4 regions of the Streptomyces hamibioticus genome follow, and region 1 is predicted to be linked to each of the others. Evidence: riboswitches for the same ligand, from Rfam matches in the RefSeq annotation. Region 1 holds a riboswitch; each other region holds the start of a gene.
The links. A riboswitch is a leader RNA that binds a small molecule or an ion and turns the genes downstream of it on or off. The one in region 1 is predicted to bind cyclic di-AMP.

Region 2: it holds a riboswitch for cyclic di-AMP, as region 1 does, so the genes downstream of both, ACLGIH_RS04755 (M23 family metallopeptidase) here and ACLGIH_RS20570 (transglycosylase family protein) in region 1, are expected to answer to the same signal.
Region 3: it holds a riboswitch for cyclic di-AMP, as region 1 does, so the genes downstream of both, ACLGIH_RS17765 (M23 family metallopeptidase) here and ACLGIH_RS20570 (transglycosylase family protein) in region 1, are expected to answer to the same signal.
Region 4: it holds a riboswitch for cyclic di-AMP, as region 1 does, so the genes downstream of both, ACLGIH_RS13810 (transglycosylase SLT domain-containing protein) here and ACLGIH_RS20570 (transglycosylase family protein) in region 1, are expected to answer to the same signal.

The regions. Positions count from the first base shown of each region.
Region 1 is NZ_JBKKQY010000001.1:4,496,198-4,501,445, forward strand. Features, by position in the region: partial or broken gene ACLGIH_RS20560 (cytochrome P450) at 607-1,188, shown strand; gene ACLGIH_RS20565 (transglycosylase family protein) at 1,313-2,359, shown strand; cyclic di-AMP (ydaO/yuaA leader) riboswitch at 2,543-2,714, shown strand; gene ACLGIH_RS20570 (transglycosylase family protein) at 2,719-3,438, shown strand; gene eno (phosphopyruvate hydratase) at 3,788-5,077, shown strand; gene ACLGIH_RS20580 (FtsB family cell division protein) at 5,215-5,248, shown strand, end outside.
Region 2 is NZ_JBKKQY010000001.1:1,032,316-1,037,563, reverse strand. Features, by position in the region: gene ACLGIH_RS04770 (helix-turn-helix domain-containing protein) at 1-203, shown strand, start outside; gene ACLGIH_RS04765 (DUF6126 family protein) at 200-319, shown strand; gene ACLGIH_RS04760 (tyrosine-protein phosphatase) at 349-1,146, opposite strand; cyclic di-AMP (ydaO/yuaA leader) riboswitch at 1,611-1,774, shown strand; gene ACLGIH_RS04755 (M23 family metallopeptidase) at 1,779-2,744, shown strand; gene ACLGIH_RS04750 (SGNH/GDSL hydrolase family protein) at 2,992-3,777, shown strand; gene ACLGIH_RS04745 (TetR/AcrR family transcriptional regulator) at 4,020-4,691, opposite strand; gene ACLGIH_RS04740 (carboxymuconolactone decarboxylase family protein) at 4,732-5,248, opposite strand, start outside.
Region 3 is NZ_JBKKQY010000001.1:3,941,957-3,947,204, forward strand. Features, by position in the region: gene ACLGIH_RS17760 (PP2C family protein-serine/threonine phosphatase) at 368-1,492, shown strand; cyclic di-AMP (ydaO/yuaA leader) riboswitch at 1,787-1,954, shown strand; gene ACLGIH_RS17765 (M23 family metallopeptidase) at 1,967-2,998, shown strand; gene ACLGIH_RS17770 (PrsW family intramembrane metalloprotease) at 2,988-4,481, opposite strand; gene trmB (tRNA (guanosine(46)-N7)-methyltransferase TrmB) at 4,538-5,248, opposite strand, start outside.
Region 4 is NZ_JBKKQY010000001.1:3,093,766-3,099,013, reverse strand. Features, by position in the region: gene ACLGIH_RS13815 (HAD family hydrolase) at 1-773, shown strand, start outside; gene ACLGIH_RS13810 (transglycosylase SLT domain-containing protein) at 783-1,580, opposite strand; cyclic di-AMP (ydaO/yuaA leader) riboswitch at 1,584-1,751, opposite strand; gene ACLGIH_RS13805 (polyprenyl synthetase family protein) at 2,508-3,518, shown strand; gene ACLGIH_RS13800 (LolA family protein) at 3,878-5,101, shown strand; gene ACLGIH_RS13795 (ABC transporter ATP-binding protein) at 5,205-5,248, shown strand, end outside.

The sequences.
Region 1 (5,248 bases):
GCCAACAACGCCCGCGAGCGCCTGGACAGCATGACCCTGGCCGACCGCAAGGAAATCTTCGACATGTTCAATCTGTCGGTCGTGCCCGGCAAGATGGACCACGTCGCGAAGCCCGGCGTGCGGTGCGCGGTGCAGCACTGGCATTGGGACACCGGAACCCTGGTTCCGCCCGACCCGACAGACGCCGACTGGGAAGCCGTACTCGATACCCTCCAGCCGTTCTTCGGCGGCAAGAAGAAGAAGCACTTCACGAGCAAGTACGACATTCGCCAGCAGTTCTGCGGGATGCTTCACCGCCTGCGCCACGGTCTCTCGTGGGTCGACATGCCGCTCACCTGGGGCCCCATCAATCCCATGCGCGAGAGGCAGCTCACCTGGTTCAAGGCGGGGGCCTGGCCCGAGATCATGAAGACGCTGCGGGCCGACGAGAGGGGGGTGCCGGCGTACAAGCGTCCGACGCTGCCGCAACTGACTGTGACGGGTCAGCTCCGTGCCGGCCTGCTCGCGGAGGTCAGGACCGAGGAGCCGCGGCCGAAGCCGGCGGACCGGAACGCAGCCAAGGCGGACGGTCCCGGCTACACCGTTCTTTCTGCGACTGCTCAAATCGGCGTCGAGACCACCGTCAACCTCATCGGCAACGGCACCTACGCCCTGCTCACCCACCCCGGGCAGCGGGCCCGGCTCCAGCGCTCCCTGGCCGCCGGCGACCACGCCCTGCTGGAGACCGGCGTCGAGGAACTCCTGCGCTACGACGGCCCCGTGGAGCTGGCCACCTGGCGGTTCGCCACCCGCCCGCTGACCATCGGCGGACAGGACATCGCCCCCGGCGACCCCGTCCTCGTCGTCCTCGCCGCCGCCGACCGGGACCCGGCGAGGTTCGCTGACCCCGACACCCTCGACCTCGCCCGTCGCGACAACCAGCACCTCGGATACGGCCACGGCATCCACTACTGCCTCGGCGCCCCGCTCGCCCGCCTGGAGGGCCAGACCGCGCTCGCCACCCTCCTGGCCCGCCTGCCCGACCTGCGCCTCGCCGAGGATCCCGCCGAACTGCGCTGGCGCGGCGGGCTCATCATGCGCGGACTGCGCACCCTGCCCGTGTCGTTCACACCGGCCCCGGCGGCGGGCCCCGCGGCGGACCCCGTCCCGGGACCCTCGGGCAAAGGTGACACGCGCTCAACTTCGTGATCTTCACGTGATCTGCGCGGCATGAACTTGTGACAAGTGATCGTCTGCCTATACGTTCACGGATCAGCGCGGCGCCGAGCGCCACCCGCCGCGCGGGTCAGCGCTGTCTCCGAAAGGTCTTCGCATGCTCTCCGGGAACGGTCGTCACCGCCGCCCCCGCCAGGCCCCGGCTCTCGTCGTCGCCGCCGGCGTGACCGGCTCCGCCATCGCGATCCCGCTCCTCGGGGCCTCCGGTGCCAGCGCGGCCGACGGCGCGGCGTGGGACCGTGTCGCCGAGTGCGAGACCGGCGGCGCCTGGAGCCAGAACAGCGGCAACGGCTACTACGGCGGGCTCCAGTTGCCCCAGGAGAAGTGGGAGCAGTACGGCGGCCTCGCCTACGCGTCGAGCGCCGACCAGGCCAGCCGGTCCCAGCAGATCAGAGTCGCCGAGAAGCTGCTCGCGGCCGAGGGCATCACCGCGTGGCCGACCTGCGGACTGCTCGCCGGCCTGGAGAACGACTCGCCGTCGGCGGTCGGCGGCGGCACCGCGGATGACGGATCGTCGGACGCGACGCCCACCGCTCCCACGTCACCCACGTCACCCACATCGGACGCATCGGGCACCCCCGGGGCGACAACGGAGTCCGCGCCCGAGACCGCGCCCGAGAGCGTGCCTGCGTCACCGACCGCCCCGGACCCCGACGCGTCCGCCTCGACGGCCGCGCCCACTCCGTCCGGCACTCCCACGAACGGCACGGACGAATCCCCCAAGTCCGACACGTCCGGCGAAAATGGCTCGCCCGCGGCGACCGCCACCGACTCGGCCACCGCAAAGCGCGACGACTCGGACAACTCCGGGCAGGGTGCCGGTTCTTCGGATCTGACGGACACCGGCCAGAGCGGCACCGGCCGCCACCGCGGCGAGAGCGCGGACGAGGGTGCCGGGGACGGTCGTACGGGCGAGTCGGCGGGGCGGCATGCCTCGCGCGGCGACGCCGCCGTGCGGGATGCCGCGGACGGCACGTACACGGTCCGCTCCGGCGACAGTCTCTGGGGCATCGCCGACTCCCTTGAACTGGACGGCGGGTGGCGCGCGCTCTACGCCGCCAACGAGGAGGCCGTGGGTGCCGACCCGGACCACATCCTGCCCGGTCAGACGCTTGCAGTGCGGGTCGAATCGGGCGAAAAGTAGCGGGAGTTCATGTCAGGGTTCGGGCGCTGATGTCCGGTTTAGATGCCGTGAGAGATAGGTCTCAGAAGCCCTGATCGTCTTTGAAAATCCGCGGTGCGCGTGACTACGGTCGTGATCGCTCGCCATCGCGGGCCCCGGCTGCCGCAACGCCGAATCCTGCCAGCGGCCGTCCGGGAACAGTCGTCGCGTCAAGCGCCGTAGGCAGGAGCGGGGGACCCAAGGTAAGTGCCCGACCGGCCAGTTGCGCCGGAACGGCTAGGGGTGAAGCCGCGCTTCTCGTAAAGAGAGGTGTGGCCGGGCAATTCCACCGGCCCGAACCCGACAGCTCACCTCGTAGGCGTCGGTGAGGGGATCCAACCATGCTGTTTTCCGGCAAGGGCAAGCACCGTCGTCCGTCCAAGGCCACTCGCGCCATCGCCGTCGCCGGCGTCACCGGCGCCGCCGTCGCCGCCCCGCTGATGGCGGCCGGCAACGCCTCCGCCGCCACCGCCGCAGAGTGGGACGCCGTCGCCCAGTGCGAGTCCGGCGGCAACTGGTCCATCAACACCGGCAACGGCTACTACGGCGGTCTGCAGTTCTCCGCCTCCACCTGGGCCGGCTACGGCGGCACCCAGTACGCGGCCACCGCCGACCAGGCCACCAAGGCCCAGCAGATCGAGATCGCCGAGAAGGTCCTCGCGGGCCAGGGCAAGGGTGCCTGGCCGGTCTGTGGCAAGAACCTGTCCAGCGCCCCGTACGGCGGTGGCGGCTCCACCGAGTCCGGCGGTTCCTCGAACGGCTCCTCGAACAGCGCCTCCGGTGCCACCGAGAGCCGCGAGACCGAGCAGAAGGCCTCCCGTTCGCAGGAGCGCCCGGCCGCGCCCAAGGCCGAGGAGAGCAAGAAGACCGTCACCACCCCGACCGGCAAGAAGGTCGAGAAGGGCGACGGCGAGTACAAGGTCGTCAAGGGTGACACCCTCAGCTCCATCGCCACCGAGCACGGCGTCGAGGGCGGCTGGCAGAAGCTGTTCCAGCTGAACGACGACATCGTCGAGGAAGCCGACCTGATCTACCCGGGTCAGCAGCTGCACCTGAAGTAAGCAGCGGCCCGCAGTCCCCCCGTCCCGGTGCGTGTTCCCCCGTACGCACCGGGGCGGGGTTTTTCGCGCCGCCGTCCCGGGGAACCGGTGAGCCGCCGACCGCCGACCGCCGACCGCCGACCGCCGACCGCCGACCGCCGCCCGCCGGGCCCGGGAGCCGTCGCCGGGAATCCGGGGATACGCCTTTGTTCCGTTCGGAAACAATTTGCTCTCGGTTCTGTCCAAGGGGTGGGTGACCGGCTGGCCGATCGCCCGGAGCCGGTTAGGCTCATCCCGCAGAGCCCCACGGCCGGCCCGCACAGCCACCGCGGACCTGCCCAACAGCGTCACATCCACGAAGGAGATGCTCGTGCCGTCCATCGACGTCGTCGTAGCCCGGGAAATCCTGGACTCCCGAGGCAACCCCACGGTCGAGGTCGAGGTCGGCCTCGACGACGGCAGCACGGGTCGTGCCGCCGTCCCGTCCGGCGCCTCCACCGGCGCCTTCGAGGCCATCGAGCTCCGCGACGGCGACACCAGCCGCTATCAGGGCAAGGGTGTCGAGAAGGCCGTCCTGGCCGTCATCGAGCAGATCGGCCCGGAGCTGGTCGGCTACGACGCCACCGAGCAGCGCCTGATCGACCAGGCCATGTTCGACCTGGACGCCACCGACAACAAGGGCTCCCTCGGCGCCAACGCCATCCTCGGCGTCTCGCTCGCCGTCGCCCACGCCGCCTCCGAGGCCAGCGACCTGCCGCTCTTCCGCTACCTGGGCGGCCCCAACGCGCACCTGCTGCCGGTGCCGATGATGAACATCCTGAACGGCGGGTCGCACGCCGACTCGAACGTGGACATCCAGGAGTTCATGATCGCCCCGATCGGCGCGGAGTCCTTCTCCGAGGCCCTGCGCTGGGGCACCGAGGTCTACCACACCCTGAAGAAGGTCCTGAAGAACAAGGGCCTGGCCACCGGCCTCGGCGACGAGGGCGGCTTCGCGCCGAACCTCGGCTCCAACCGCGAGGCCCTCGACCTCATCCTCGAGGCGATCAAGGAGGCCGGTTACACGCCCGGCGAGCAGGTCGCCCTCGCCCTCGACGTCGCCGCCTCCGAGTTCTACAAGGACGGCGTCTACACCTTCGAGGGCAAGGAGCGCTCGGCGGCCGAGATGACCGAGTACTACGCCGAGCTGGTCGAGGCGTACCCGCTGGTCTCCATCGAGGACCCGCTGTTCGAGGACGACTGGGAGGGCTGGAAGACCATCACCGGCCGGCTCGGTGACAAGGTCCAGCTCGTCGGCGACGACCTGTTCGTCACCAACCCGGAGCGCCTGGCCCGCGGCATCGAGGAGAACGCCGCCAACGCGCTGCTGGTCAAGGTCAACCAGATCGGTTCGCTGACCGAGACCCTGGACGCCGTCGAGCTGGCCCAGCGCAACGGCTTCAAGTGCATGATGTCCCACCGCTCCGGTGAGACCGAGGACGTCACCATCGCCGACCTGGCCGTCGCCACCAACTGCGGCCAGATCAAGACCGGCGCCCCGGCCCGCTCCGAGCGCGTCGCCAAGTACAACCAGCTGCTGCGCATCGAGGAGATCCTCGACGACGCGGCGGTGTACGCCGGCCGCAGCGCCTTCCCGCGGTTTCGCTCGGCGAACCACTAAGCACGGCGAGGGCTGACCCCGCCCTCGTGGGCAGCGTCGTCCGTACGTCCCCGTATCCGGTCCCGTACCGTGTGCGGGGACGTACGCACGTATGAACACGGTATGAACACGCACGACGTGAACGGGAGGCGGGGCACATGGCGGTGAAGGACCGGGACCGTTTCTCCACCG
Region 2 (5,248 bases), 3.5 Mb from region 1:
TCCTGCGGGGCCGGCTGCGGCTGCGCCTCGGCGACACCGTGCACCGGCTCGCGCCCGGCGACAGTGCGCACTTCGACTCGCTGACCCCGCACTGGATCGCCGCCGTGGACACCGACGGCGTCGACCTGCTGTTCGTCCACACGCTGCTGCAGAGCCCCACGGCCGCGCTGTGCCTGGGGCACGCCCCCGGGGAGACGCCGTGAGCGACATGGAGGAGAAGTTCCCGCGTGCGCTGTGGGTGCGGCTGATCGTCTACATCGCCGTGGGGCACGTCTTCGCCGCCTTCGTCTACCTGCTGTTCGAGGCCGGCGCCAAGTAGCCGGGGCGGTGGCGGGGCGGTGGCGTGGCTCAGTCGAGCAGGCGCTCGCGCAGCCGCTCCCGGATGTCCGGTGTGATCCGCAGACCCCGCTCCAGATAGGTGTCGACGCCGCCCCAGGTCTCCTCGATCGTGTCGAAGGCCGCCGCCAGGTATTCGGCGCGGGCGTCGAACAGGGGGCTGAGCAGCTCCATGACCTCGGGGGAGTAGGCCGAGTCGGAGCTGCCGCTGCGGCGCACCTTGTAGCGGCGGTGGGCGGCGCCCGACTTCAGGTAGTCCTCGACGATGGCCTCGCGCTCCACGCCCACGGCGAGCAGCGTCACCGCCACCGACAGGCCGGCCCGGTCCTTGCCGGCCGCGCAGTGCATCAGGGCGGGCACGCTGTCCTCGGCGAGCGCGTGCAGCACCTGGGAGTGCTCCGCCGTGCGCTCCTTGATGATCATGCGGTACGAGGCGATCATCCGGTGCGCGCCCTTGCCGTCCGCCAGGATCTCCCGGAGCTGGTCGAGGTCGCCGTCGCGGACCATCTTCCAGAACTCGGCGCCGTCGGCGGGGTCGGACAGCGGCAGGTTCACGTTGCGCACGCCGGGCAGCGCGATGTCCGGGCCCTCGAGCTTCTGGTCGGCCGCGTTGCGGAAGTCGAAGATCGTGTGCAGCCCCAGGGAGTCGAGGAAGGCGGCGTCCTCCGCGGTGGCGTGCGCCAGGTGGCCGCTGCGGTACAGCACGCCGTACCGCACCCGTCGGCCGTCCGCGGTCGGCAGTCCGCCCACGTCACGGAAGTTGCGCACACCGGCCAGCTCGGGCTCGGTCGACGGGACCTGCTGCGTCACGGGGACTCCTCCCACTCCGCCCCGCCGACGCTGCTCGTCGACGGGCACCGACTCGACGATACGGCATCCCTTGCCTGGGGCAATGAGTTGTCCACAGGCGGTACACCGGGCACGACGCCGGGCGACTCGATGCGGCACTTATTCATTGGTGGTGCATTCGGGAATTCTGTCCGAATTGGTGTCTTAGTTCCAACTCGCTCTGGAATAAGGGGGGCTGGAGAGGCGGTGCGTGAGGAGGGTCATATCCGTGACGGTGCGTTGCCCATCATGCTCACGTAATTCCAGCTGTTTTCAAGGGTGTTTGCCGGTGATGGTGCCCGGAGAGTCGACGGAGTGTGACCACTCTTTCCCCAAGGGGATCACGTGAAAACCCCGCATCGGGAAACCGTCGCTTGTTTCTGTGCGTCTTGGTCCCTTACGTTCACCACCGATCCGGACGGACGCCTAATCCTGCCGCCGACCGGAGCCCGCACTCACCCACACCCGTACACGGCAGGAGCGGGGGACCCACAGGTATCACCGCCTGTTCCGGTCTCCGGAACGGCTAGGGGTTAAGCCGTGCTTCGGCCCGGCCGGGCATCTCCAGCCCGAACCCGACAGCTCACCTCGTAGGCGCCGGAGAGGAATTCGCCATGCCCGCGAAGGGTAAGCACCGCCGTACCAAGACCCAGCGTCTGACCCGCGTCATCGCTTTCGCCGGAACCGGTGGAGCCGCGCTCGCGCTCCCGCTCATGGGTGCTGCGAACGCCCAGGCCGCTCCCGCGCAGTCCGTGTCCGAAAAGGCCGTTTCCTCCCTTCCGGTGGCCCAGCAGAAGGCCGCCGAGAAGAGCGCCGGCACCGCCGGCAACGCGAAGTCCTCGGACAAGCGCACCTACACCGTGCGCTCCGGTGACTACCTCGCGAAGATCGCCGACGAGCAGAACGTCGACGGCGGCTGGCAGCAGCTGTGGGCCGACAACCTCCAGGCCGTCGGCGAGGACCCCTCGCTCATCCACCCGGGCCTGAAGCTCGCCATCGGCGGCGCGGCCGAGGCGGGCGCCGGCAAGTCGTCCGGCAAGTCGTCGAAGGCCGCCGAGCCGTCGAAGCCGGCCGCGCCGCAGAAGCAGAAGTCGTCCTCGGACGCCCCGGCGAAGGAGTCCTCCTCCGAGGGCGCCCGCGCTCAGTCCGCCGGTACCTCCGCCAACGCCTCCAGCGGCTTCGTCTCCCCGGTGCCGGGCGGCACCGTCGGCACGCCGTACCGCCAGTCGGGCAGCATGTGGTCCAGCGGCTACCACACCGGCACCGACTTCGCCGTCCCGACGGGCACCTCCCTGAAGGCCGTGGGCGCCGGTACGGTCGTCTCGGCCGGCTGGGCGGGCGCGTACGGCAACCAGGTCGTCCTCAAGCTGGCCGACGGCCACTACGCCCAGTACGCCCACCTGTCCTCGCTCTCCGTCTCCAGCGGTCAGTCGGTGAGCGCGGGCCAGCAGGTCGGCCTCTCCGGCTCGACCGGCAACTCGACCGGGCCGCACCTGCACTTCGAGATCCGCACCACGCCGAGCTACGGCTCCGACGTGGACCCGGTCGCCTACCTGCGCTCCAAGGGCGTCTCCCTCTGACGCTCCGCCTCTCGCGCGACCGAAGGCCGGACCCCGATCCCCGGGTCCGGCCTTCGGTGCGTGCGGGTCCGGAAGCGGGGCCGGGAAGAGGGCCCGGGAATGGCGGCCCGTGGTTCCGGAGTTGGCAAATGATTTACGAGTGGCCTTTCTCACCGCCCGTCAACCCCTGCCTACGGTCGCGTAAGTCACATTCCACGGTGAATCATGGTGCGACGTGGCAGACGATTCGAAGAGTGACAGCAGATCAGTGATCGGGTCGTACGTGGCGGTGGGGGACAGCTTCACCGAGGGCGTCGGCGACCCCGGCCCCGACGGGGCGTTCGTCGGCTGGGCCGACCGCCTCGCCGTCCTGCTCGCCGACCGGCGGCCCGAGGGCGACTTCGGCTACACCAACCTCGCGGTGCGCGGGAAGCTGCTCGACCAGATCGTGGCCGACCAGGTTCCCAGGGCCGTCGAACTCGCCCCGGACCTGGTCTCGTTCTGTGCGGGCGGCAACGACATCATCCGGCCCGGCACCGACCCCGACGAGGTGGCCGAGCGGTTCGAGCGGGCGGTCGCCGAGCTGGCGGCGGTGGCCGGCACCGTCCTGGTGACGACCGGGTTCGACACCCGCAGGGTGCCGCTCCTCAAGCACCTGCGCGGCAAGATCGCCACGTACAACGGACATGTGCGGGCCGTCGCCGACCGGTACGGCTGCCCGGTGCTCGACCTGTGGTCGCTGCGCAGCGTGCAGGACCGCCGGGCCTGGGACACGGACCGGCTGCACCTGTCGCCCGAGGGGCACACGCGCGTGGCGCTGCGCGCCGGACAGGTGCTCGGCCTCCCGGTCCCGGCCGACCCGGAGCAGCCCTGGCCTCCGCTGCCGCCGCGCGGCACCCTCGACATCCGGCGGGACGACGTCCACTGGGCGCGCGAGTACCTGGTGCCATGGATCGGACGGCGGCTGCGCGGCGAGTCCTCGGGCGACCACGTGACCGCCAAGGGGACCCTCTCGCCGGACGACATCCGGATGCGGATCACCTCGGTGGCCTGACGGGGCGCACGGACGCCGGGACGAGGGACCGGGGCGGTTCTCGCGGAGTGCCTCAGGGGCGGCCGGCGCTCACCGGCGTGTGCGGCCGACGGCCGGCGGCGTGACCAACGGGCGGGGCCGACGTGGGCCGGTGGCCGGCGTGCGTCGGCGGGACGCTTTCCCGTTGCCCGGGCTCATGGGCGGGCCCGCGCTCCCGGCCTGGTGGGCCCGCGGGCTGGATGCGTGCGTCGGCGGGCCCGTGGTCACTCGCGGGGCGGGCTCACCCGGGTGACGGGCCCGCCGGCGGGGCGGGCTCGTCGGCGTGGCGTGGTCAGGGCCTCCCGTGCCACCCCCAGCTCGCGGGCGAGCGCGTCGTCCACCCACTCCTGGGCGCGCGCCCGGGACACGCTGCCGCCGTACGACGTCAGCTGTACGGCCAGCCCGTCGAGCAGGGCCGTCAGCCGCAGGGCGGCGCCGGCCGGGTCGGGACAGGGGAACTCTCCGGCGGCCACCCCTTCGGTGATGACGTCGGTGAGCGCGGCCTTCCACTGCGCGTCCAGGTCACGCGCGACCTCGCGCAGCACCGGCTCGCGCAGCGCCGCCGCCCAGCCCTCGATCCACAGCCGCCAGCCCTTGGCCGGTCCGGTCGGGGCGTACCAGCGCACGGCCGCGCGCAGCCGGCGTAACGCCGAGGTGCGGCGGCCGAGCAGCTTGCGCAGGCGCGCCAGGTCGTCCTCGGCGGCGTGCGTGAACGCCGCCGCGACCAGCTTCTCCTTGGTCGAGAAGTGATAGAGCACCAGGGCGTTGCTGACGCCGAGGGCGGAGGCCACGTCGGAGATCCGCACCGCGGCCACGCCGCGTGCCGCTATCTGCTCGATCGCGGCGTACAGCAGCTCCTCGCGCCTCTCTCGCACACTCAATCGAACCCTCGCCACGCCGGTCACCCTACACAGGCGCCCGCGGCCGCCCGCCCGTTCATTCCGCGGCGGTCGCGGCCCGGCCCGGCGCCTCCCGCAGGCCGCAGGAGTCCTTGAAGCCCTGGCTGGTCAGGCCGAGCGCCGAGTTGATCCGGGAGCGCAGGTTCTCCACGGCGACGACGGCCGTCAGCTCCACGAAGGCGGGCTCGCCGAGCCGGGCGCGCAGCCGTTCGGCGAGGTCGTCGGTGACGGTCGGCGGGTTCGCCGTCATCGCCTCGGCGTACTCCATCACGTCCCGCTCCAGCGGTGTGTAGGCGTCACTGTCCCGCCACACCGGCACCTCGCGCAGTTTCCGCGTGTCCATACCGCGTTCGGCGTTCGCCCAATACCCGAAATCCATGCACCACGAGCAGCCGATCGAGGCCGCCGAGGCCATCACGGCGAGCGCCTTGAGATCGGAGTCGAGCTTGTTCCACCTGGCCACGGACTGCTCGAACCGCAGATAGCCCCGCAGGGCGCGGGAGTGGTGCCCGAGCGCGTTGACGGGGTCGAGGGACTTTCCGTAGGTGCGCCGG
Region 3 (5,248 bases), 550 kb from region 1:
TTTGCACCTCCCTCTGTGCCCCCTGCGCTCCATGGGTCCCGTGTGCCCCGTGCGCCCCATGCGCCTCCTGTGCTGCTCCCTGCGCCTCCCTTCGGCGGTTACGTCATCCGGTCGGCCCTCACCGCTCGCTCCCCGCCCCCACCGGGGGAAACCTGGACGGGCGGGACGGGAAGCGGCGTGGCCGTGTGTGCGTGGCGGGAGACGAGTGGTGCGGCCTGGTGATCAGGACGGGGGACCGGACGAGGGCCCGTACGGAGGCTCGGACGAGAGCCCGAATCCCAGACGGCGCCGGACCGGCCGAACTCCCACGCACTCCGCCCCCACGCACTCCGCCCCCACGCCGTCCGCTCCCGCCCCGCCCGCCCCCGTGCCCCCGGTCTCCGCACCGCCCGGTCCCGGCCGCCGCGAGCCGCGGCGCATCCCGTACGCCCGGACCCTGGTGCGCCTGCTCCCGGTGCTGCTGATCGTCGGCGGTGCCGTGTACGACGTCTTCACCCCCCGGTACTTCACCGCCGGGCCCCTGTACACGGCCGCGCCCCTGATCGCCGCCCCGCTCTACTCGCGGCGCGGCACGGTGCTCACGGGGGCGGCGACCGTCGCCGTCGTGAGCACGTTGCAGCTCACGCTCGGCGTCGCCCATCGGATCGACTCGATCACCGAGCTGATCACCATCGCGACGGTCGCGGTCCTCGCCGTCCTGGTCAACGCCTTCGTGCGGCGGACCGGCGAGCGCCTCGCCTCCGCCCGCGAGATCGCCGAGGCGGCCCAGCGGGCGGTGCTGCCCGAGCCCGCGGAGCGGATCGGCGGCTTCGAGATCGCGGCCCGCTACGAGGCGGCCCAGGCGGACGCCTTCATCGGCGGCGACCTGTACGCCGTGCAGGACAGCCCGCACGGGGTCCGGCTCATCGTGGGGGACGTGCGCGGCAAGGGCATGGGCGCGGTGGCGGCGGTGGCCGTGGTGATCGGGGCGTTCCGGGAGGCCGCCGAGCAGGAGGCGACGCTGGAGGCGGTCGCGCAGCGGCTGGAGCGGGCGCTGGCCCGCGAGGGTGCCCGCCGTGCGGGGCTGGACGCCTACGAGGGCTTCACCACCGCCGTACTCGCCGAACTCCCGCACGGCGACGGGGTCGTGCGCCTCGTCAACCGCGGCCATCCGCCGCCGCTGCTGCTGCACGCCGACGGCACCCTGCGCGCGCTGACCGCCTGCCACACCGCCCTGCCGCTCGGCATGGGGGAGCTGGGCGGGTGGCCCGACCGGGCCGAGGAGACCGGGTTCCCCGGCGGGGCCACGCTGCTGCTCCACACCGACGGGCTGTCCGAGGCCCGCGATGCCCGCGGTGCGTTCTACGACCCCCGGGCCCGGCTCGCCGGCCGGGTGTTCCGGCGTCCCGGCGAACTGCTCGACGCGCTCGCCGACGACGTGCACCGGCACACGGGGGGCGGCACGACGGACGACATGGCGCTGCTCGCCGTGCGCCGGCCGCACGGTCCCTGACCACCCGCCCTCATCATCCGCCCCTGATCACCCGTTCTTGATCATTGTCACGAGTCGTGACCGGTCGAGCGCCCTCCGATAACAACTGATACAACGTCAGGTGTTGAAACTTGAACGACGGCGGGTGGGGCTGCGCTGAGGCCGAGTCAACTCGCCCGGTTTTCGCCGCTCCTGGGGCCTGTGTCCGTGGCGAGATCGTTAATGATCAAGAGGAACGGCTTGGAATAAGAGCCTCGGGTCTATTAACGTTCGATAACGCAGCGCGGTCGTCCCAGCCGTCACAGAAGGCGGCTCCGCGCGCACGCGCCGAATCCTTCGCAGAGATGCGCAGGAACCGGGGAACCACCACCTTGGGGTGAATCGCGCGTATGGCGCCGTGGAGACACGGCTCGTATACGCGCGTAGGAGACCTTCCTGCTCCGAACCCGTCAGCTAACCCGGTAGGCGGAGAAGGAAGGAAAGGAGTACGCCCACGTGGCGTCCAACCGGCCTGCCCCCGAGGCCCCGTTCGTGCCGAACCAGCGCGACAGCGACACCTTCGCCTATGGCGCACCCCGCAGCGACGACGGTCCGTGGGAGGAGTGGAACCCCACCGCGGAGTCCGTCCGGCCCGTCCGCGGCCGGCACCGTGTCGCCAAGCAGCGCGGCGGACTCGCCCGCAGCTCCACGGTCCTCGGCGTCGGTGTCATAGCCGCCGTCGGAGCGGGCGGCATGGCCAGCGCGCAGACCGGCAAGCCGCCGGTGTCGATCTCCATGCCCGACCTGCCGAACGTCGGCTCCCTCATCTCGGACGAGGAGAAGGCCCCCGAGGGCTCCGCGACGCCGCTCAGCAACCTCGCCGTGGCGTCCGCGGACACCGACGAGGGCGCCGCCGACGCCGGTGAGGCGCTGCGGGCGCGGATCATGGCGCAGGCCGAACAGCAGCAGGACCAGGTCGAGAGCAAGGCCGCCGCCGAGGCCCGGGCCGCCGCCGAGAAGAAGGCCGCGGAGGCCGCCGAGAAGGCGGCCCAGGAGGCGGAGGCCAAGGCCGCGGCCGCGAAGAAGAAGGCCGAAGAGGAGGCCCGCAAGAAGGCCGAGGCCGAGCGGCTGGCGCAGCTCGCCAAGCAGTACGCGCTGCCGACCTCCTCGTACACCATCTCCTCCACCTTCGGGCAGGCCGGTGCCTACTGGTCCTCCGGCCACCACACCGGCCTCGACTTCGCCGCACCCACGGGCACGCTGCTCAAGGCCGTGCACAGCGGCACCATCACGTCCGCCGGCTGGGACGGGTCGTACGGCTACAAGACGGTGCTCACCCTCGATGACGGCACCGAGATCTGGTACGCCCACCAGTCCTCCATCAGCGTCAGCGTCGGCCAGAAGGTCACCACCGGCGAGGTCATCGGCCGCGTCGGCGCCACGGGCAACGTGACCGGGGCCCACCTCCACCTGGAGGTGCACCCCGAGGGGTCCGGCTCCGGCGTGGACCCGCTGGCCTGGCTGCGGAGCAAGGGCCTCAACGTCTGACGCCCTCACGGTCACTCCGCCCTGAACCCCGGCGGTCCTGGCGGCGACCCCCCGACGTCAGGGCTGCCGGTTGTGCCGGTCGCGCTGGTTGCGCCGGTTCATGAGCGGTACGGGTGGTGGTACGGGTCGGCGGGTACGGGGCGTACGGTGCGTGCCGCCCGTAGGGCCCGTACGGCTGGTGCGGGCCGTACGCGGGCCAGGGCGGGGGCATCACGGGTACCGGCGGTGCCGTGGCCCGGGCCGCGTAGTCCAGGGCCGGGCGCGCTGCCTCCCGGCGCCGCCACAGCTCCTCCAGCAGCCGCCGTTCCCGTACGACGAAGTCGGCGCCCGCCCTGCCCCGGCCGCCCCGGTGCCGGAGGAACGCCAGCGAGGTCGCGTACGCCTCGTACTCCGCCACCGCCCGTGCCGCCGCCTTCCCGGCGTGGCGCCGGGCGTGGTCGCGGGCGATGCGGCGGGCGCGCATCGAGCCGAGCGCGAAGGGCTCGGCCGGCGCCAGCCACCCGGCCGCGACGTACGCGGCCAGCTCGGCCCGGACGGTGCGCAGCCCGCGCTGCCGGGTCCAGATCACCAGCCAGGTGAGCAGGCCGAACACGGGCACCATGAAGGTCGCGTACACGGCGAAGAAGCCGTACTCGCCGAAGGACGTCGAGCCGTTCCACAGGGCGTGCATGCCCATCGCGAGGAGCAGTCCGGCCGGCGGGAGCAGCATGCGGCGGACGCGTCCGGCCCGCCGGGCGTCCGCGGACAGCGCGGCGATGCCGAAGCCGATGCCGGTGAGCACCGTGAAGAGCGGATGGGCGAACGGCGACATCACGATGCGGACGAAGAACGTCGCCGCGGTGACGGAGGCGATGCCGCGGTCTCCGGCGAGCTGGTCGGTGCCGAAGGCGGTGCCGAGGTAGAGGATGTTCTCGGTGAAGGCGAAGCCGGTCGCGGTGACGCCCGCGATGACGACGCCGTCGAGGATGCCGGTGAAGTGGTGGCGGCGGAAGAGGAAGACCAGGAGGACGGCGGCGGCCTTCGCGGTCTCCTCGACGATCGGGGCTATGACGGTGGCGCCGAGTGTGTCGGCGCCGGTCGGGTCGGCGGTGGCCGTGGCTATCCAGCGGGTCGCGAAGCTGTTGGCGACGATCGCTATCAGTGCCGCTGCGCAGGCGCCCCAGGCGAAGGAGAAGAGCAGGTCGCGCCAGGGGCCGGGCGCGACGCGGTCCAGCCAGCGGAACGCGGCCAGCAGGAGGGGGACGGGCAGGACGGCGAGTCCCAGGCCGACCAGGAAGCCCTCCGTGCCGGTCTGCTCGCGGACCAGGGCCAGGATGACCAGGCCGGAGAGGGCGAGCAGGGTGCTCAGAGCGCCGTAACGCACCCAGGTGCGTTGCCACCAGCGGGGCTGGTGCGGGTTGTGGCCGGTGGTGCGGGCCAGGTGGCGGATCGGGGGCGGGTACGGCGACTGGTCCGGCGGCTGGTACGGCGGGCAGGTGGCCACGGCATCGACCCTAACGAGACGGGGGCGCCGACCTCGGCGAGCGGGCGGGGTCGGCTTCAGGCACCGGTGGGGTGATCTTTTCGGCTGGGGTGTACGCGGCGGAAGAGCAGGTCGTTCACCACATGACCCTTGTCCAGTCCCTGGCCCTCGAAACGGGTCAGCGGACGGTGGGCGGGACGAGGCGCGAAACCGCCGTCGGGCTGGGTGTTCTCGAAGTCGGGGTGTGCGGTGAAGACCTCGAGCATCTGCTCGGCGTACGGCTCCCAGTCGGTGGCGCAGTGGGCGATGGCGCCGGGCTTGAGCCGGGAGGCGGCCAGGGTGAGGAACTCCGGCTGGATCAGCCGGCGCTTGTGGTGCCGCTTCTTGGGCCAGGGGTCGGGGAAGTAGACGCGGAGCCCGTCGAGGGAGTCGGGGGCGAGCATCTCGCGGAGCAGGATGATCGCGTCGCCGTTGCCGACGCGGATGTTGGTCAGGCCGTCCTGGTCGGCGAGGTTGAGCAGGTTGCCCTGGCCGGGGGTGTGGACGTCCACGGCGAGGATGTTGGTGTCCGGGTCGGCGGCGGCCATCCGGGCGGTGGCCTCGCCCATGCCGAAGCCGATCTCCAGGACGACGGGGTTGGCGTTGCCGAAGAGATCGGTGAGGTCGATGACGCGTCGGCCGTCGATGTCCAGCCCCCACTTGTGCCACAGCCGCTGAAGGGCGTCCGCCTGGCCGGCGGTCACCCTGCTGCGGCGCGGCTGGAAGCTCCGGATCCGCCGCTCGAAGTG
Region 4 (5,248 bases), 1.4 Mb from region 1:
ACCTCGACGGAACACTGCTCCGAGGCGACGACACCGTGTCCGACCGGTCGCTCGCCGCGCTCGCGCGGGTGGCCGGGGCCGGTGCGCGGCATCTGGTGGTGACGGGGCGCCCGGCGCCCCGGGTCCGGCCGCTCCTCGCCGACCTTGGCTGCACGGGGCTCGCGGTGTGCGGTCAGGGCGCGCAGGTGTACGACGCCGGATCGGGCCGCCTGCTGTGGTCGGTGACCCTGGACCGGGAGCTGGCGGAGACGGCTCTGGGAAAGATCGAGGCGGAGGTGGGGCAGGTGTACGCGGCCGTGGACCAGGACGGGGTCGACGGCCTCACCCTCATCGAGCCGGGATACCTGATGCCGCACCCGACTCTGCCCGCCGTACGGGTCGACCGGCGCGACGACCTGTGGGGTACGCCGATCAGCAAGGTGCTGCTGCGCCACCCGGGCCTGTCCGACGACCAGTTGGCGGCGACGGCCCGCGCGGTGGTCGGTTCGCTGGCGACGGTCACGATGTCGGGGCCGGGGACCGTGGAGCTCCAGCCGTGCGGCATCACCAAGGCGACCGGCCTGGCACTGGCCGCCGAGCGGCTGGGGGCGAGCCCGTGGCAGACGATCGCCTTCGGTGACATGCCCAACGACATCCCGATGTTCGACTGGGCGGCCCACGGGGTGGCGATGGCCAACGCCCATCCCGAGCTGCGGGCGGTGGCCGACGAGGTCACGCTGTCGAACGAGGACGACGGCATCGCCGTCGTCCTCGAGCGACTGTACGGGCCGTAGCCCGGCGTCTCAGTACGGGCCGAAGACGTTGTCGATCGAGCCGTACCGGTCGGCCGCGTAGTTGCACGCCGCCGTGATGTTCGCGACCGGGTCGTACGGGTCCCAGGAGGTGCCCGGCACGTGGTAGGCGCGGAAGGTGGGGTCGATGACCTGCAGCAGCCCCTTGGACGGCGTGCCGTTGACCGCGTTGATGTCCCAGTTGTTGATGGCCTGCGGGTTGCCGGAGGACTCCCGCATGATGTTGCGGTGAATGCCCTCGTACGAACCGGGGATCCCGTTCTGCGCCATGACGTCCAGCGCCTCGCGGATCCAGCCGTCGAGGTTGTTCGCGTAGGTCTTCGCGGCGGCCGTGGTGGCCTTGGCGACGGTTCCGGCGGCCTTCGTGGCCGGCGCGGAGGCCGTGGACGCCTTGGTCGCCGAGCTCGCCTTGCCCGCCTTCTCGGCGGCGTCCGCCTTCGTCGTCGTCACCTTCAGCTTCTGGCCCGGGCGGATCAGCTGCGGGTCGTCGCCGACGGTCGCGCCGTTGTCCTTGTAGAGCTGACGCCATCCGCCGCTCACGTCGTACTTGTCGGCGATCCGGTAGAGGGTGTCGCCCTTGACCACGGTGTACGTGAGGGACTTGGCCACCTGTGCGGCCTGCGGCGCCGACTGGGCGGCGGCCGGGGCGCTCTGGGGCGGCTGGGCGGCGTGCGCGGTCGCGGCGCCCATGAGGGGGAGCGAGAGCGCCACGCTGCCGGTGCCGGCGGCGATGACGCTTCGGGTGAGCGGATTGGTTCTCTGGCGGCGGTGCTTACCACGTCCGGGCATGCTGATGTTCCTCTCCGTCGCCTGCGAGGTGAGCTGTCGGGTTCGGGCGGGAGGTGCCCGGCCGCGCCCTGACGGGCGTGGCTTCACCCCGAGCCGCTCCGGTCCGTGACCGGCGCGGCGACTTACCTGGGTCCCCCGCTCCTGCCGTGCGTGAGTTGGTCGAATGGGTGTCCGTCCGGGCGGCGGCAGGACTCGGCGTCCGCCCGACAGGCCGGGAACGTATGCGAGAGCACATGTCCGGAACAAGTGCGGGATTCACACAAGCGGCCTTTTGACCTTGATCCATCAATTTCGGCGTGCTTGATCCTTTGCGTGCGCCAAGCCCAACTGGCCTACAGGGCAAAGGGGCGGAGGGGGCGCGGGGCGACGGCCGGCCGCGGGTGCCGCGTGAGCCAATTCACCTGGGTCAACAAGCCCGGCAAATCGGGCAATCAGTTCAACTGCGAGCCAACCGCCCAGTCCTGGGCGGGAACGCGGGTTTGCGCGTCGAATGGGTGACGTTCGCGGAGGGCCGGCCGTTGGGAGGGGTGACGGGATCTTCGACGGGGAGCGGGGGTGGCCGATCGGGTGGAGGTGGGCGGTGCCGGGCGGGCTCGGGGGGCGGTGCGGTGGCGCCGGGGCGCGGGCCTGCTGTCGCGGGTGCCGGGTGCCGGGTGCCGGGTGCCGGGTGCCGGGTGTCGAGCGGCAGGTGTCGAGTGCCACATGTCGGGCGCGCGTCGAGGTCGCGCCCGCCCGTCGATATCGATCAAAGTTTGCTCATATCACCTGATCAAAAATATACCGTTCATGATCCGATACCGACCGGCCTGTAACGGTGGGCGCTAGCGGTGATCGAAACGTGACCGGATACGCTGACTTGAGTGATGGCAGCGACCTATCGACAAACCGGGTAACCGCCAGTAGACACCAGCAGACAGGAGACCCCTCGTGACCGTCGTCGGGCCGTTCGGGCTGAGCGTGCGGGACCAGGCTCTGGAAGCCGATGTCCAGGCCGGGATGGCGGCTGTCGAGGAAGGGTTGCTCGAGGCAACCAAGAGTGAGGTGCCCTTCATCACCGAGGCCGCCCAGCACCTGGTGCGGGCCGGCGGCAAGCGTTTCCGGCCGCTGCTGGTGATGCTCTCGGCGCAGTTCGGTGATCCGTACGCCCCCGGGATCGTCCCGTCGGCCGTCGTCGTCGAGCTGACCCACCTCGCCACCCTCTACCACGACGACGTGATGGACGAGGCCGCGGTGCGCCGCGGGGTGCCCAGCGCGAACACCCGCTGGGGCAACTCGGTCGCCGTCCTGACCGGCGACTTCCTGTTCGCCCGGGCGTCGCAGATCCTCGCCGACCTGGGGCCGGAGGCGGTCCGGGTGCAGGCCCTGGCGTTCGAGCGGCTGGTCACCGGGCAGATCCTGGAGACGGCCGGGCCGCAGGACGGCCGGGACCCGGTCGAGCACTACCTGGACGTGCTGGGTGGCAAGACCGGCTCGCTGGTGGCGGTGTCCTGCCGGTTCGGCGCCATGATGTCCGGTGCCGACGAGGCGCGCGTGGACGTGCTCACCCAGTACGGAGAGCGGCTCGGCGTCGCCTTCCAGCTCGCGGACGACGTGCTGGACATCGCCTCCGACTCGCACGAGTCGGGCAAGACCCCGGGCACGGACCTGCGTGAGGGCATCCCGACCCTGCCGGTGCTGCGGCTGCGCGAGCGGGCCGCCCGGCTGGGGCTGGCCGAGGACCGCGCGCTGTGCGAGCTGCTCGACTCCGACCTCACCGACGACGAGCGCCACGCGGAGGCGCTGCGCCTGCTGCGCGCCCACCCCGCGCTGGAGCAGGCCCGGCGGGACACCGTGCGCTACGCCGAGGACGCCCGTGCCGCGCTGGCCCCGCTCCCGGAGTGCGACGCGAAGACCGCGCTGGTGGAGCTGTGCGACGCGGTGGTGCACCGGGCCGGTTAGGCGCGCCCGGCGGGGAGCGTCGGGGCCGGCTCGGAGCGGCCGGCCGGGAGCGTCGGGACCGGCTGGGGACGGCCGGTCGGAAGCGCGCGCCCTGCCTCCCGTCCTGCTCTCCGCCCTCGCGCAGGGGTGACGCACGTCACAAGACCCCTACTGGTCGGGGGAGGTTGCCGCCCTCGGTGTCATACCCCAGCAGTACGCGGAGTTGGCTCCGCGGTCTGACGCTTCTGCGTGGCCGATTTGGTGAGATGGACACCACGGAAAACACCACTCCTCACCGATTCGGGTGAGAATGGCGGCTCAGGGGTGGACAAGTGCGAGGTCGCGAGTCAGCCGCCGCCGACGACGGAGGTAGGGCACACATGGCACCGTACGAATCCGACGGCAACACGACCGCCGGACAGGACGAGGAGCGCCGGGCGGGGCGGCGGCGCAAGGCCGCGCGGTACGTCGTCCCGGTCACGGTGATGGGCGTGGCGGCCGCCACGATCGGGCTCGTTCCCGCGCTCGCCGACTCCGGGGATCCCGACCTCCCGGACATCACCGCCCAGCAACTCCTCGAAAAGATGGCCAAGTCGGACGTCGAGCAGCTGTCCGGCACGGTGAAGATCAGCACCGACCTCGGACTGCCGGACCTCGGCGGCCTGGAGAGCGGCCTGATGCCCGGTGGTCCCGGCGCGGGCGACGAGGGCGGCTCGGCCGCGGACCCGTCGGCCCGGCTCACGGAGCTGGCGTCCGGTACGCACACGCTGCGGGTCGCGGCCGACGGCCCCGACCGGCAGAAGCTGTCGCTGCTCCAGGACGCCGCCGAGTACAGCCTGATCCACGACGGCAAGGACGTCTGGGGCTACGACAGCAAGTCCAACGAGGTCTACCACGCGACCGTCTCCGACCGCGCCGAGAGGCCGCGCGAGGAGGTGCCGGCCATGCCGAAGGACTTCGCGGAGGAGGCCCTGAAGGCGGTCGACGACACCACGTCCGTGACCGTCGACGGCACCGCCCAGGTGGCCGGCCGGGACGCGTACCGGCTCGTCATCGACCCCAAGCAGTCCGGTACCACGGTCGGGGCGATCACCATAGCCGTGGACGCCGAGACCGGGCTGCCGCTGAAGTTCACGCTGACCCCGGCGAGCGGCGGCGCGGCCGTCGTGGACGCGGGCTTCACCCAGGTCAGCTTCGCCAAGCCGGCCGCCTCGACCTTCGACTTCACGCCGCCCAAGGGCGCGAAGGTCACCGAGGACGGCGAGTTCGACGCCGAGGCGCCGGCGCCGGCGCACGGGCAGAAGACGGAGCAGGACCTCGCCAAGGACCTCGACGGGCTGAAGGTCATAGGAGAGGGCTGGAACTCGGTCGCCGCCTTCGACACGGGCGGCCCCGGCCTGCCGACGGGCTCCGCGGGCGGCGACACCGGCGGCGACCTCGGCGGCTTCCTCGGCTCGCTCGGCGACCAGGTCACCGGCACCTTCGGCTCGGGCACGGTCTTCAAGACCCGGCTGATCAACGCCCTGATCACGGAGGACGGCAAGGTGTACGTCGGTGCCGTCACCAAGGACGCGCTGGTGAAGGCGGCGGACGCGGGGAACTGACGGACCCCGAACCCGTTCTCCGTGCACGCACATCCGCGACGCACATCCGCGACGTACATCCGCGCACGCAGCCGCGTGCACGCACGACGAAACGAGGGAGCCGATGGGCGAACCGGCCGCGGGCGATGCCGTCATCGCCACCCGCGC